3 regions of the Pseudoalteromonas sp. Angola-4 genome follow, and region 3 is predicted to be linked to each of the others. Evidence: predicted binding sites of a transcription regulator. Region 3 holds the regulator's gene; each other region holds the start of a gene.

Region 1 (3,284 bases), on a different contig from region 3:
GCTTTTTATATCACGATAAAGCAAAGCAGCAATGACAAAAAAGCTTAAAATAGCTAATAAAGGACCTGCCGAAGTAATATCGCCAAGCTGTACTAATGTAGCTGGGCTTGAAACAATAATGCCTGCATTTTTAAGCGCAATTAACGCTAAAAACGCACCAATACCAGTGGCAATAGCCTGCTTTAAAACCAAAGGAATAGCATTAATTATCCACTCTCTGACCTTAAACAAACTTAATATTAAAAATATACAACCAGACATAAATACCGCACCTAATGCAGCTTGCCAGCTATAACCCATGCCCAGTACAACACCGTAAGTAAAAAATGCGTTTAAACCCATGCCCGGCGCAAGTGCTAAAGGGTAATTAGCCCACAATCCCATAATAAAACAGCCAATAGCAGCCGCAATACAGGTAGCAACAAATGCAGCACCTTGATCCATGCCTGCTTCCGCAAGCATTGCAGGGTTTACAAATACAATGTAAACCATAGTAATGAAAGTAGTGATTCCAGCAATGCTTTCGCGTCGCACATTGGAGTTATTTTCGCGGAGTTTAAATAGAGCTTCGAGCATAATAGACTTGTGATAGTAAAAAGTGACGTGATTTTACCATAAAATTAAGTATAAACAGGACATTTTACCTTGCGATATACTAAACTGTTGACGTAGAAACTATAAAAAAGAAAATATATGAATAAGACTCAGCCTAGCGGACAAGACTTAGAGCAGCAATTAAACAATATTTTAGATTTTGTAACACAGCCTACAAACCACAGCGCTGAAAACAATAGTGATATAAGTGAGCAAACAACACTTAACAAAGCACTGTATTATTTAAAGCATAACCAAGCACCGTTGGCAGCTAAGTGGATGCGCCTTGCCGCAATGGCCGGAAATCATCGCGCCCAGTTTTATTTAGGGTTATTTTTTGTCAAAGGCCAAGGCGTACCAAAAAGCGTATTTCACGCAGCAGCATGGTTAAGTTTAGCCAGCAGCCAAGGCTATGAACCGGCAACCGCTGCTTTAGATGATTTAAGAAAATATATCGACACCAAACGTCTTAAAGACGCTCAGTGCTATGCAGCCAGTTTGTATGAGCAAATCCACCAAATTCAGTTTGCCCACTTAATCCCAAAAAATGACTAACTACTGTATAGCTAACAGCTAAGCACTGTAAAACACACTAAAATAACTGTATAGCCATCCCTTAAGTACTGTATAACGCTGCTACACTTTATACAGTACTGCAAACACCCTCAGCTTTCACTTACACGGCTTAAATTATAACCCACTGTTTTTAAAGTATTATTTTTATTATTTATTTTTTAAAACCATTAACTGTATAAAAAATAACAAAAAAACGCTTGCACACAACAACTGTATAAACTACTGTATACGTGTACTGTATATAAACCCAGTGAGTGAGACCTATGCTACAGCCAATTACCGTAAGAACCGTTAAAAGCTACCAACAACATAATGAAAGTGAGTCGGTAAACTTAATAAAAGTAGAAGATGAAATTTCTGCTACGTTTGAAATGCTAAAAGTGTTGCACCAATACAATCGCTCTAACGCGTGGACCTTACTGATTGCGCCCGACCATGTGCCTAGTAAAGCCTTACTAGATAGCTGCTCTATAGATACCAGCAAACTGCTTGTAATAAGACAAAAGCATTTAGTAAATTTAGAGTATGTGCTTAATTCAGCACTTCATAATGGTAACTTTGCAGCCATTATTACTTGGACAGATATAGTAAGTGAACAGCAGCTTGTTAATTTATCGCTTAATTTAGACAAAAGAAGCGCTAAGCTATTTTGCTTTACTAAAAAAACCAGTACTACAGCAATATCACTTACTCAATAAGCTTGGTAAAATACATTTTTAATTTATGTTAATTAGTATTTTATGAGTGTAACCAGTACTAGCGCTTGCTTATGCAACAGTCAGCTTAATTATGGTGACTGTTGCCAGCCTTATCATCTTGATATAAAAACCCCAGCAACACCTGAGCAACTAATGCGTTCGCGCTTTAGTGCTTATGCATTAAAAAATGCATCTTATGTATTTAAAACTTACGCCAAAGAAAAACAAGCACAAAACCCAGTAAATGAAATTGCTGACTTTGCCAATAGCTGTCGCTTTGTAAAATTAGTTGTGCGCGATACGCAGCAAAGTGATGAGCGAGGTTATGTTGCCTTTAACGCGTATTATTTTTACCAAAACTTATATTGTGAGTTGGATGAGAAATCAGACTTTATAAAAGAGGACGGTGAATGGCGTTATTTAGAGGGTATTATTAATCCGGTCGCCGATATAAAAGTTGCCAGAAACGACCCCTGCCCATGTGCAAGCGGTAAAAAATATAAAAAGTGTCACAGTGTATAAAATAAGCTAAACACTTAGCATAAAAATAGCTTTTTATTTAAGCGCTACTCTATACCACTAAACATGTTAATAACTGCCATAAACAAAAAATGGACCATCTAGGTCCATTTTCTACAATATTGCTATTGGTTTATTCATCATCATCTAGATCGAACGATTCACGCTGCGCAGGTCTAGCTAAAATCTCAACATAGAATGAAGTAAGCGCCTGCTTTTCGATTTCGCTGATCTTGTTGTTAATTTCAGCTACGTGAACAACTTCGGCATCATCGGCACTTGTGCCAAACTTACAGTCAAACGCCCAGTAATCAGCTTCAACAGGTAGCGTTTTATTGCGCTCTCTTTTCAAATATTTTTTCACTTCATGCTTTGCAGCATCAACCATACGAGGGTATTTGATTTTCTCATGATTTAGCGTGAATGTTTTCTTCATTACGTTCCTAATTACCTTGATTTAATGATAATGGCACTCAAGTCATACCATTTGCAGCCATTATAGCAATTGCATTTAATTTGTGGATGCTTTTTTTAAACAAAAAAAGAATTGTTCTATTTTATTGCATAACCGGTTATTAAATATAAGGTGTTTTAGGCTTTTAAAACGCACAAGTGTTAAATTATTTTTATGCGTTAGCAACAAGCAATGGCTTATGTATAGCCTCATTAGTTAAATCGTCATAAAATGCTGCGGCGTCCATTTGTGGACTTGCAAGCGCGGTGTGCGTGTCATTTAAGCGTCTGCGTACTGATAGTTCACAATTATCGATTACTGTTAAAGGGATATGTAACTTGTCATCTCTAATCGCTAGTGGCTCAGGGTTTAAGCAGTGGCTTAATTTTATTGCTTTCATACCTGCTTGCTCGCCTTGTTGAACAATCATCGACGCGTGCTCT
Region 2 (3,284 bases), on a different contig from region 3:
ATTATTTTGGCTACGGTTGCTATTGCTGTGTCGGCAAAGCGTTATTGTGAGCGCCAATACGACCCCGTAGCAATGATGAAAACACTTGGCGGAAGCCGTGCATTAATTCGTAAAATATATTTTATGCACTTACTCATGGTGTGTGCTTTAGCGGTTATTGTGGGTTTAGCCATAGGCTACGGTTTACAAGAAATAGCCACTGGTTATTTAGCAAAAAGCATGGATATGAGCTTACCTGCCGCCGGGTTTAAACCTTGGCTGGTGGCCATTAGCACAGGGGTTATATGTGCGGTTATGTTCTCTATTAAGCCACTGCTTGATTTATTTGATATTCCACCGCTTAGAGTATTGCGCCGTAATTTAGGCGACAGACTAGCGGTAAGCCGTGTGCACTTAGGTTTAAGCGCGCTTACGGTGTTTTTATTAATGTGGTTATTTAGTAACAACATTAAAATAACGCTTATTTTATTTGTCTCTACGCTTGCTTTGATTGCGGTTTTGTTTGTTATTTCAAAACTAATATTTGGCGGTGGCCGTAAATTAGGCTTAAAACCAGGCAACAGCTGGTCGTTAGCTATTGCCTCTATACAAAAGCGTGCCAACGTAAATGCGGTGCAGCTTATTAGCTTTTCGTTGGCGATAAAATTGCTATTGTTTTTGATTGTGCTTAAAAATGACATGATCTCAGATTGGCAGTCTCAATTACCCGCCGATGCGCCTAATGCATTTTTAGTTAATATTACGCAAAACGAACTTGAGCCTGTAAATAATTACCTAGCAGAGAACGATATTTTAGTATCGGATTTTTATCCAACCATTCGTGGGCGAGTAAATGCGGTAAATGGCGAGCTTGTTGCGCGTAAAGTGTCGTTGCAAGATAACGAGAAAAAAGATGAAGAAGCGCGTTCAGGCATTGGCCGTGAGCTTAATCTAACCTGGCTTGATAATGTGCCAGCCCAAAACGAAATTGTGCAAGGGCAGTGGTTTGGCGAAGGCGCAGTGGGTGAGGCATCGGTTGAGGAGTCTATGCTGGAGCGCCTAGACGTAGAAATAGGCGACACTTTAACATTTTTAATTGGTGCGCAATCATTTGACGCCAAAATTACCAGTGTGCGTAAAGTAAATTGGGCGACGCTAAAACCTAACTTTTTTATTATTTTAAGCCCCGATGTGCTAAAAGATTTTCCGGCAACGTATATTTCATCAGTGCGTATTGAGCCAGAGCAAAAGAAAGCGTTTAGCCAGTTACTGCGCACTTATCCAACCATTACCGCAATCGATGTAGATAACTTTGTTAAGCAAATACAATCAACCATTGAGCAGGTGTCGTTAGCTATTGGCTTTGTGCTTGCTATTGTGGTTTTGTGTGGCGCATTAGTGCTTATATCTCAGGTGCAAGCGAGCCTTGGCGAGCGAATGCAGGAAATAGTAATACTGCGAACTTTAGGCGCCAAAGGGCGGTTAATAAAAAATGCGACGCTTTATGAGTTTTTGCTATTAGGTGGCTTAGCCGGGTTTGTAGCTGCATTATTTAGTGATGTAGCCTTATTGATTGTTCAGCAGCAAATGTTTGATTTAGCCGGTAAATTGCACCCGGCAATTTGGCTAATAGGGCCAGTGTCGGGCGGGGTGTTTGTAGCCGCGCTTGGCTACTTTATGATTGCCTGTAAACTTAAACAAAATACCCAAGGCTTAGTACGTGCTTTAGCCTAAGCTATACTTTTAACGCTAAACGCCCGCACTAAGTTGCGGGCGTTTTTGTTTTTACTCGCCACTGGTAATTTATACAGTGCTCTGGCATTATTACCGTTATTGAAAAATAACAATAATGAGTGTGCTGTTTGGCCATTATTTTAGGGATAGACCCAGGTTCACGTTTAACCGGTTATGGTGTGGTTGCGCATCAAGGCGCTAAATTTACCTATTTAGGAAGCGGGTGCATTAAATTAGCCGAGCATGAGTTCCCCATACGATTAAAAATGATCTACCAAGGGATCACGCAAATAATAGAGCAGTTCTCCCCCGAAACCTTTGCCATAGAAAAAGTATTTATGGCGCATAACCCGGATGCCGCGCTAAAACTGGGCCAAGCCCGAGGAGCCGCCATAGTGGGAGCCTCTATGGCCGACTTACCCGTATTTGAATACTCAGCACGGCAAATTAAACAAGCCGTGGTAGGTAATGGCGGCGCCGATAAGTCGCAAGTGCAACACATGGTAAAAAATATTTTAAAATTACCTGGCACACCGCAAGCCGATGCGGCCGATGCGCTTGCCATTGCAATTTGCCATGCGCACTCAGAACAAAATTTAATAAAACTAGCGGGTAGCGCAAGCAAAACCGTTAGAGGACGTTTAAGGAAATAATTATGATTGGCCGTTTAAATGGCACGTTAGTTGAAAAGCAACCGCCCGAAATTTTATTAGAAGTAAGCGGCGTAGGCTACGAAGTACAAATGCCCATGACCTGTTTTTACGACTTACCCAATATTGGCGAAAACGCCATCGTGTACACGCACTTTGTAGTACGCGAAGACGCACAACTATTATTTGGCTTTAATAATAAAACCGAACGCGCGCTTTTTAGAGAACTATTAAAAGCAAATGGTGTGGGCCCTAAACTAGGCCTAGCAATATTGTCGGGCATGTCGGCGCAACAATTTGTCAGTTGCGTAAACAACGAAGATGCCACAACATTGGTTAAATTACCGGGTGTGGGTAAAAAAACCGCTGAGCGTTTAGTGCTAGAAATGAAAGACCGCTTAAAAGATTGGGGTAACGATTTATTTACGCCATATAGCGATAATGCCGTTATAGAGCCTCCTAGCGATGCAACAATTGCCAATAATGCTGCAGACGATGCCGTATCGGCACTTGTTGCGCTTGGTTATAAATTGCCACAGGCGCAAAAAGCAGTAAAATCGGTAAGTAAACCCGATATGTCTACTGAGGTTCTTATTAAAGAATCTTTAAAATCAATGTTGTGAGTAACCCATGATTGAAGCTGATCGTTTAATTGACGCGAGCGAAAAAACCAACGAAGACACCATAGACCGCGCAATAAGGCCCAAGCTTTTAGCCGACTACAAAGGTCAGCCGCATGTTAAGCAGCAAATGGAAATATTTATTGAGGCAGCGCGCAGCCGCGGTGAAGCACTTGATCATCTATTAATATTTGGCCCGCCGGGCTTAGGTAAAACCACGCTTGCTAATATTGTTGCCAATGAGCTTAATGTAAGTATTAAAACCACTTCAGGCCCAGTACTTGAAAAAGCCGGCGACCTT
Region 3 (3,284 bases):
TGTCCCCGGTAAATACCTTCTTCGTTAATGTTGGTCCACGTTTCGTTGATAAACCCCGGGTTGGCATCTTTTTTAACGGCAAAATCGGGGACCCACCAAGAGTGAATAACATCATCAGAGGTCATTAAAAAACGCACCTTTTGATTAATTGGCAGTACTAAAGGTTTATCAACCTCAAGTAAGTAATTAGGGTTTTTATTAGCAAGGTTGGCTATTTCGTCTTGAGGGGTAGATAAAATAGAGTAAAACTCTACGTCTTCGCCCATATATTCATAATGCCACTTCCACTGTGACCCTGTAATTTTAATGGTTAAGTCGGCCTTACTGGCATCTTCCATCGCAATGAGGGTTTTAGTGGCAGGGATTGCCATGGCAATTAAAATAACAAACGGAATGGCAGTCCAAAGAATTTCTACTTTGGTACTTTCATGAAATTGGGCAGGAACTGCCCCTTTAGATTTACGGTGATGAATCAGTGCCCAAAACATTATTGCGAACACTATCACCCCAATCACACAACATATTAAAAATATGGTCATGTGTAGCTGATATACATTATTACTTATATCGGTTACGCCCTTGCGCATATTGTATTGGCTATTAGCCAGCACTTGCTGCGGGAACATAATCAACACAAGCCACAAGGTAGAGGTCAGTTTACCCATGTGACGGCTCCTTTGATGCTATTGCGAATGCAAAGCGAAGAGGCATACGGCTTAAACGCCAATTCGTTATTTTTATTTTTTAACCAATCTTATTTTTGATTGGTATCGCTAGGACAACAAAAGGTTTGTGTATATTGTGTGTTCTCATAACTAAAAAGCTGTGAGTTATTGTTAGTCCAGCACATTAATGATTAGCTAAAAAACGTACAACAAGCAAGTTTTAGTATAAAAAACAATCAAGTGATATTTTAGTATTGACTAAATGACGGCGTATTAAATTGTTATTTAACAGCCAAGATACGAGCAAAATTAAGGGATGTAACACGCTTAGGAAGATAAAAGTATGAGTGAAAAAAAGTTTACAGCCTAAATAATTTTAGGGCGTTTTGAGACGGTGGAAGGTTTGTTTTTAAAACAAAAATGCACACTAAAAAGTGCGCATTTATAAATATTAATTAAAAATAGTTAAAAATTACATCCAATCGGCATTTCTTATTACGCCAACGGCTAACCCTTCAATATTAAACGATTCGTTTTCAAGGTCTACTTCAATTGGCGTAAACTCTTCGTTTTCGGCGTGTAATAATACTTTTCGGCCTGCTTTTTCTAGGCGTTTTACGGTTACGTCTTCATCTACTCGTGCAACCACAACTTGGCCGTTTTCTGCTGTTTGAGTACGGTGTACGGCAAGCAAGTCACCATCCATAATACCTATATCTTTCATACTCATGCCGTTAACACGCAGTAAAAAGTCGGCGGCTGGTTTAAACATGAGTGGGTCTATTTTACAGTGACTCTCAACATGTTCTTGCGCCAAAATAGGCGAACCCGCTGCAACTCTACCTATTAATGGCAGACCTAGTTGCTCTGGCTCTTCTTCTTCAACCAATTGAATACCACGGCTTGCGCCTGGTTTCATTTTAATAACACCTTTTTTGGCAAGCGCTTTTAAGTGCTCTTCTGCAGCATTGGCACTTTTAAAACCGAGTGTTTGCGCAATTTCGGCACGTGTAGGAGGCATACCAGTGTCTTTAATAAAAACTTTTATTAGTTCGAGTATTTGAGCTTGGCGTTTAGTTAATGGTCGCATACAACTGGTTTTCCATACAGTACATTTAACTGTGAGTATATACAGTTAAATAAAAATCGCAAATTTAAATTGTGCTTTAAAATAGCTAAATACACCGCGCCTGGATAAATTTTAGGTAATTGCAGACGTTCAGTATTTAAAATGCTATAAATTTGCTTTCAATATAAAGGAGTAATTATGAGTATTTGGCATCAACCCATCACATTAGAGCTTTGCAAACAGTTAGATGAGGGAATAAACGGCCAAGGCACGCTGATGAAAACCATGGGCATAGAAATAACCGAAATAGGAGATGATTACCTAGTGGCTACCATGCCTGCTATTCCTGAGCATCATAATCCTATTGGTATGGTACATGGTGGCGCAAATGTGGTACTTGCTGAAACCGTAGCAAGCTACGCCGCTAACTTTGTAGTGGACTTTACAAAATTTTATTGTGTTGGACAGGAAATTAGCGCCAGCCACTTAAAGGCCTCTCGAAATGGCACTTTAACCGCCGTTACTCGTGCATTTCATATTGGTAAGCGCAGTTCTGTATGGGAAATAAAAATAACCAATAGCCGCGGCGAGCTTTGCTGCGTATCAAAAATGACCGCAGCGGTTGTCGAGCGCAAATAGTTAACTATGGCTACTTTTCGATAGGGTAAATCGTTATTTCCATACCAGCGCCAATGGCAGATATACGTAGTAGTGTATCTGCATGTAGAGCTTGGTTAAAACACTTAGGTGACGTGCCCGACTCAAAGCCTATATCAAACGTTCTGCGCGAACAGCTTAGCCACTGCTTAAGCGCATTACGTGAACACGACTCTATTAATTCACATAAGTGGTTGATTGCTTTGTCTGGCGTGGTTATATCACCTGAGGCTTCAATACGCGCCAATTGACGATATTCGTCTTTGTCATAATGCAAAACCATCGCGTTTTTCTTTAAGTCTGCCACTAGGGCGCTAATATCTTGTTTAGACTCAAGCTCTAGATCTACATTTAAAAATTGAATTTCCGACATTGTCTGCTTTTTACCCTCTTATAGTTTCATCGCAAACTTTAACGCAGTTTTACTTTTATACCAAATCAACTAAGCGCTAAACATGGCTTTATTAATAGAAAATACCTGTTTAAACGCCATTGGCATCTAATTTGCCTTATAAAACGGGTTAGGCTAGTTACGCTTAATTTTACCGTTTATGTATGAAAGTTATACACACACTGCGTAATTAAACGCTTCAGGAGGACAATTATGGTAGATCATGGCCCGCAAATTAAAAACGACGATCAATACGATGCGCTTCGAGATGAAGGCATGAGCAAACAAAAAGCTGCGCGCATTGCTAATAGCAATACTCATAAAACCGCTGTTAAAGGCGGCAAAGCCTCAAAGTATGAGCAGCGCACTAAAAAGCAGCTGTACAATAAAGCTAAAGAGCTCGGCATTAGCGGCCGCTCAAAAATGAGCAAACAAGGGCTAATAAATGCCTTACGTGAGCATTAAACACAGCCTCACTGATTTTTTACCGCTCCTTTTTATT

The links. The regulator LexA, encoded in region 3, represses DNA repair genes until DNA is damaged. The targets are predictions, from matches to a motif close to TACTGTATNNNNATACAGTA.
Region 1: the regulator LexA is predicted to act here: its motif matches at 1,391-1,410, upstream of PSH48_RS04410 (SulA-like leucine-rich domain-containing protein).
Region 2: the regulator LexA is predicted to act here: its motif matches at 1,773-1,792, upstream of ruvC (crossover junction endodeoxyribonuclease RuvC).

What each region holds. Positions count from the first base shown of each region.
Region 1 covers NZ_JAQREK010000002.1:442,243-445,526, forward strand. The annotation lists gene PSH48_RS04400 (NCS2 family permease) at 1-576, opposite strand, end outside; gene PSH48_RS04405 (tetratricopeptide repeat protein) at 694-1,149, shown strand; gene PSH48_RS04410 (SulA-like leucine-rich domain-containing protein) at 1,434-1,868, shown strand; gene PSH48_RS04415 (YchJ family protein) at 1,911-2,390, shown strand; gene PSH48_RS04420 (DUF6172 family protein) at 2,521-2,823, opposite strand; gene PSH48_RS04425 (VC2046/SO_2500 family protein) at 3,014-3,284, opposite strand, start outside.
Region 2 covers NZ_JAQREK010000026.1:30,184-33,467, forward strand. The annotation lists gene PSH48_RS19355 (ABC transporter permease) at 1-1,713, shown strand, start outside; gene ruvC (crossover junction endodeoxyribonuclease RuvC) at 1,842-2,366, shown strand; gene ruvA (Holliday junction branch migration protein RuvA) at 2,369-2,986, shown strand; gene ruvB (Holliday junction branch migration DNA helicase RuvB) at 2,994-3,284, shown strand, end outside.
Region 3 covers NZ_JAQREK010000015.1:33,540-36,823, reverse strand. The annotation lists gene coxB (cytochrome c oxidase subunit II) at 1-665, opposite strand, end outside; gene lexA (transcriptional repressor LexA) at 1,138-1,755, opposite strand; gene PSH48_RS15665 (PaaI family thioesterase) at 1,933-2,373, shown strand; gene PSH48_RS15660 (hypothetical protein) at 2,384-2,764, opposite strand; gene PSH48_RS15655 (DUF7218 family protein) at 2,996-3,247, shown strand.